One region of the Butyrivibrio sp. WCD2001 genome, then DNA from elsewhere that is predicted to be linked to it. Evidence: riboswitches for the same ligand, from Rfam matches in the RefSeq annotation. Region 1 holds a riboswitch; the other holds the start of a gene.
What was found. A riboswitch is a leader RNA that binds a small molecule or an ion and turns the genes downstream of it on or off. The one in region 1 is predicted to bind cyclic di-GMP.
Positions count from the first base shown of each region.

Region 2: another riboswitch for cyclic di-GMP. It lies ahead of G630_RS23640 (Ig-like domain-containing protein); the one in region 1 lies ahead of G630_RS0110065 (Cna B-type domain-containing protein).

Region 1 is NZ_AUJZ01000009.1:57,694-60,846, forward strand. It holds gene infC (translation initiation factor IF-3) at 1-513, shown strand; gene rpmI (50S ribosomal protein L35) at 634-834, shown strand; gene rplT (50S ribosomal protein L20) at 898-1,254, shown strand; cyclic di-GMP riboswitch class I at 1,615-1,694, shown strand; gene G630_RS0110065 (Cna B-type domain-containing protein) at 1,786-3,153, shown strand, end outside.
Region 2 is NZ_AUJZ01000012.1:101,942-105,094, forward strand. It holds gene G630_RS0111700 (hypothetical protein) at 1-438, shown strand, start outside; gene G630_RS0111705 (hypothetical protein) at 503-1,189, shown strand; cyclic di-GMP riboswitch class I at 1,515-1,594, shown strand; gene G630_RS23640 (Ig-like domain-containing protein) at 1,651-3,153, shown strand, end outside.

The sequences.
Region 1 (3,153 bases):
ATTAGCAATAACGATTTATTCATCAATGAACAGATCAGAGACAAAGAAGTTCGTGTTATTGGGGTAGACAATGAGCAGCTTGGCGTTATGTCAATTCAGGATGCCAGAAAGCTTGCTGATGAGGCCGGAGTTGATCTGGTTAAGATAGCACCCAATGCTAAGCCGCCGGTTTGCCGTATTGTTGATTACGGTAAATTCAAGTATGAGCAGCTTCGCAAAGAGAAGGAAGCACGTAAGAAGCAGAAAAATGTCGAGATTAAGGAGATAAGACTTTCACCCAATATCGACACTAACGACCTTAATACAAAGGTTAACGCTGCTAAGAAGTTCCTCGAGAAGGGTAACAGAGTTAAAGTTACTTTGAGATTCAGAGGACGTGAGATGGCTCACATGGGAGCAAGTGTGCATATTCTTACAGATTTTGCTGAGGCTCTTGCTGATATCGCTGTGATTGATAAGCAGCCTAAGGTTGAGGGACGTTCTATGACCATGTTCCTTACCGAGAAGAAGTAATGTCTCTTGCTCATAAGGCAAGTTACATATATAAGTAATTATTCAGCTTGATTATTGGATGATTACACTGTCCTTTCGGACGGATAATGAAATAATTTACAAGCATAGGAGGATTTAGTTATGCAGCACAAGATGAAAACAAACAGATCTGCTGCCAAGCGTTTCAAGGTAACAGGCACAGGTAAGCTGATCCGTAACAAGGCGTACAAGCGTCACATTCTTACAAAGAAGTCTACAAAGAGAAAGAGAAATCTCAGACAGGCAGCAGTAGTTGACGCTACCAATGTAAAGACAATGAAGAAGATTCTGCCTTACGTTTAATCTTAAGTATTATCGTATAAGAGCAGTACCGGTTATTCGAAATTAATTTAGGAGGAAAACGAAATGGCAAGAATTAAAGGTGGCATGAATGCCAAGAAGAAGCATAAGAGAGTTTTAAAGCTCGCTAAGGGCTATAGAGGCGCTAGATCAAAACAGTACAGAGTTGCTAAGCAGTCAGTTATGAGAGCACTTACATCAGCATTCGCTGGTCGTAAGCAGAAGAAGAGAGATATGAGATCTCTTTGGATCACACGTATCAACGCTGCAGCTCGTCTTAACGGAATGTCTTATTCAAACCTTATGCACGGCCTCAAGCTTGCAGAGGTTGAGATCAACCGCAAGATGCTTGCTGAGATGGCTGTAAATGATCCTGAAGGATTCAAGACTCTTACAGAGATCGCTAAGCAGAAGATAGCATAACTATTACGAACCGTTCCCAATGATTTGGGAGCGGTTTTTTTATGCCCAAAAACTTTCAAATTTCGTACATTTTGAAAGAATGATTAACCTAGAATAAACTTTATAAACAAGCATAAATTCTTTGGGAAAAAAGTATGTAAATCCTTGTAAATACTGGCTTGTAAGGGTAAAGTACAAGATAGAGAAGTGATCATAAAAATGGAAAAATATGAAAAAAACATTTAAAAAATGACATTTAGTGTTGATTTTTTAAATCAAATATAATATCATAAAATAAGCGAAACGCGTGAAAATGTGTTTCAATTATGATTGAAAAGTTTTCCAAACAGGTTGACTTTTTAGTCCGTAGTTTAATATGGATGGAATTCAGGGCAAAGCTATCGTGAGGTAGTGACGCAAAGCTACAGGGTCTGAGGCTTTTCAGACAGCCAGCTGCCTGCGCTTTTATTTTAGGAGCGCGGTTAAATTCGCAGTGATGATTTGCCCTGTTTGAGAAGCTTCAAACAGGGCGTTCTTTTTTGAGGGATATTTATGGCAAAGCGGTATTTCCGAAAAAATACAGTAGAAAACTATGCTAAAAGGCACGACTTTTTAAGAAGGTGGCTTTCAGTAATGCTGGTTGTCGGTCTTCTGATTACTACCGTTACTTTATATGCCATGAATAAGGCGGCTTCAGCTGTTACCGAAGAGGGAGCTGAGGAAGTTGGTATGGTCCTTAATCCCGAAGCTCTGGGTAGTCCTGAGGGCGGTGAAGAGGAATCCGCAGAGGAGAGCTCTGAGGAAGAATCCGGTGAGGAGTCCGGTGAAGAGATTGCAGAAGAATCCTTCGAGGAGTCATCTGAGGAATCTTTTGAGGAGGAATATACCGAAGAAGGCAGCGGCGAGGAGTCCGCAGAAAATCAGGAAGAATATGTTGCTGATGCCGGAGAAGCTGAGGAATATTCCGAACAGAGCTCTGAGGAAATTGTGGAAAATGAGGAGACTTCAGGAGAAGAGGGAAATGATGAAAGTATAGAGGAAGGCTCTGAAGAGACTATAGAAGACGAAAATGCTGAAGAGACAACCGAAGAAACAACACAGGAGCTTGCAGAGGAAGCACCTGATAGTATAGAACTTTCAGCAGATGTCAGACTCACAGTTTCTTATATTGACGAAGCAGGCGAACTTATTAAGGATGAGGAAGGAAATGCTGTAGCTGATGAAAGAGAGATGAACCTCTCAGAGGGACTTGATCTTACAGCAGGAAGCAGCGATGTGCGTGAAATAGAGGGTTACACCTATGTAGGTGCAGCCCTTGATGACGTGCCTGTAACCGGAATTACTGTTAAAAGACTTGAATCCGAAGGCGAAGAAAGCGGATTTAAGTATTACGAAGCTACCGATGAAAGCGGAAATACCTATGATGTCACTTCCGATGCTAAGCTTGTAATCACCTATCTTAAATCCGAAGAGGAGGTGGCAGAGATCGAAGGCAAGAGATCAAAGGTAATAATCGATGATGTTGCTGTTACCGCAGTTTATGTAAATTCTGCAGGCGAGCATATCAAGGAAGACCAGAAACTTGAGCTTACAGAAAATCTTGATCTCTCCAAGGCGGAAGAGACTGAAAAGATAGATGGATATTTCTTTAAGGAGGTTACTTATCAGGATAAGAAAGTAGCTTCGGTAAACATTGTTGAAAAAGACATCACTGATGAAATGATCGACAAGGCCATCGAAGAAGGCAAGTCTGTCGAGCTGACGGAGAAGAAAACGAGCGATTCTTCTGAAAACAGTTCTGCAACGGCAGCGGAAGATGCAGCTAATGAAACAGCTGCTGATAGTGAAACTTCCGAAGCTTCAGGTACATCTTCCACAGGAAAGAATATTGTGATAATCGTGGAAGCTGAGGATGGAACC
Region 2 (3,153 bases), on a different contig from region 1:
CAGACGGAGCAGTTCTGGAAGGATATATATGAAGGCAACGGTTCTGAAGACACCGATGAAGACTCGCTTTCGGAGAAGCCGATACTAATCTGTAATTTTGAACAGGTAGCGGCTCTTTCAATGTACTATGCGAATGGATACTGTGACATAGTGGGAGATGCGGGAAAAGAGCTTCCGGTACAGGTTTATCTATACGGAGCGATAACGGATAGCATTCTTGAGAGTACTTTACCGGGGATACAGGTTATAAGTGAATACCCGGAAGTTCAGGAGCTTGTGGACAGTGGAAGGAGAGTGCTTTTCATTGGAAGCTTTAATTCCCGAGAGGACATTCTGAAGGACTGGAAGGAATCACCTGCCGGAATCGAAAATAAGAACATTGGCAGCTATTTGAATGAGCGATATTGGTTTGATGTGTTTGAACTATCGCGAAAATGAGAAGACAGACAAGAGGATAGCTGATTACAGAAAGATTATTTCTATAGATATATAGGAGAGACATTTGAGAAAAAGATTTTTATCAATTATCTTCATACTTACGGTATTCACGCTTGGGAACAGCAGGATTAGCACGCTGGCTTCGGCAGGTGCGGGCGCGGTTCTGGATGACATGATTAAGGATGCGGATTCTGAGAATTCTTCCGGATCAGGTGATGAATCCAAGGTCGGAGGTATGTCAAAGCTTCCGGAAGCACTTGCCTGTACGTTTTTCGTGCCTATGGGATTTAAGGCCTCAGATGAACCCGGAGTATTTGTAAATGAGCACTATCCGCTGGAATCCGCAAACATTACTTACGAGGTTTCGGTTCTTCCGGAAAAGAAGATTCTTACCAATGCTCAGAGGGCAGCAGGGGAATCCGAGGATGCTACCAACATCGAGTATAGGTATGATGAACTCACCGCAGAGATGTATGAGACTATTCAAAAGGAAAACTACGAAAGTCTCTACGGAGAAAACATCGGCTTCACTCTGGAATCCTTTGAAAATATGGAGTATGACGGCTTCCCGGGATATATGATAAGGACATCTTTTACCCCGGAGAACACGCAGACAATCCACCAGGCTACCGCAATAGTTCTATCCAAAAACAAGGTCTTCACAATCGTCTTCTCAAGGGCAGAGGATGATGACTTTGAGGACAAATGCACACAGACACTGGATACAATACATGTTCTTGCTAAGAAGTAACCGCTCGTTTGAGCGGTTTTTCTATTATATACGATGGGGATAGTTTTTCTTTTGAGGGCCGATTTTGGGAAACGTGAGAAGTCGCTTTTGTTAACTTTAACCTTTATAAAAATAGATATCAACGATAAAAAGAATATTCTATGTCAGGTGTGCGGAAACTAAATTTGCTGATACAAAGAGAAATATCAGGAAAATAGAAGAGTTTAAGGGAATTATTAAATTTTGAATATAAAGCAATTCGTTTATAAATATTTTAGAATTAGTCTGATTGACGGAAACTAAATCGGAGAATAGACTACAGTTACTGTTTTTTGTTCTGCGACAAAACATATTTCGGCAAACTATGGGTGACCATAGGACGCAAAGCTATAGGGACTTTCATTAAGAAGTCAGCCAGTTGCACTTTCTGAGAACCTTAGCTTTGCGAAGCGAAGGTTTTTTAGAAAGGGGATTTGTTCATTATGAATCGAATCAAATCAATTCTCGCTATTGCTTTGACAATGTTAATTGTCTTTTCCGGCGTTTCGCCGACTTCTATGTCAGTAATGGCAAAGAAGGCATCTTCGGGGGAAAAATCAATTACCCTCAATTATTCCCAGTACACCCTTAAGAAGGGCAAAAAAGTAAAGCTTAAGGCAACAACATCTTCTAAAAAGAAGTCAGTTGTATTTAAGAGTAAAAACCCAAAGGTAGCAACCGTTGACAGCAAGGGCAACGTAAAGGCTGTTAAAAAGGGAAAAACAGTTATTACAGCTACAATAAAGGGCACAAAGAAAAGTGCAAAATGTACTATTTATGTAGGTTCACCCGTAAGCACTGTATCCATTGGGGACCAGCAGATAGAACTTAATGCGGGACAGAATTATCAGGTAACAGCAAAAGTAGAACCCTTGGATGCTTCTATTAAAACAGTAAGCTTTAAGAGTTCAGATGAGTCTGTTGCATCAGTTTCAGAATCAGGACTTATTGTTGCCAAAGCAGAAGGAACTGCAACAATAACAGCAACAGCTAATGACGGAAGTAAGAAAAGCGCATCTTTACTTGTTAAGGTAAACGGTGCAACACAAAACGGCAAAGATTCCAAGGATTCAAAGGATTCCAAGGATGCAAATAATACAAATAATACAAATGGCACAAATGGCTCAGGTGAGTCCGGTAACTCAGGTGGATCATCAGAGTCAACCATAGGTTCCGCATCAAAGAATTCAGGCCTTGTAACCCTGACTGCTTCAAGTAATAGTGTTGTAGCAGGAACCACAGACAATACGGTATATTTATATGCCACAGTCGCTGTAAATGTAGATAAAGTTGAACTCTATGACTCCAATGGCAACTTTGTAAAAGCGATGGAGGATGACGGAGTTTATAAAGATAGCGGCGATGATATGAAGGGAGACCAGATTTACTCTGCTTACAAAAGGTTTGTATCAGGTAATAACGGTCGTTACAGCTATTATGTAAAGGCATATGTGGGATCAGAGGAGATAACCTCTGACACAGTTGATATTGATGTTGTTTCCGTAATGTCCGCTGAAAATAGAGAAGAGATGACAGCAGCGGATAATGCCATCGAAGAGGTAACGGAAACTCTTAATCCAAATGCCACCATCGAAGTAAAAAAGACAGCAGTTCAGAATGTCTTAAATGAACAGAAAAACTCCGGAAATATTAAATCTGTCGGAACATTTGACAGTGAATCAAATGTTATAACCTTTGAATATACTGATGGCACCACAGGTGCAGTATCTCTTGAAGAGAATACAATTAAGAGTAATGGTACCGGAAAAGTTCGTAATCCCAAGGGAAGCGGACTCTGGGATACAATGATTAAGTCGGAATCTCTTGCACCGATTGTGCGTAACAGCTCAAATACTGCAGGATCAATCGGAAAAGCTATCATATACTTCGGTTTTAGCGGAAGTAATGAAGTAGGCTGGAGAAAGGCATATTATAACGACGAAGTC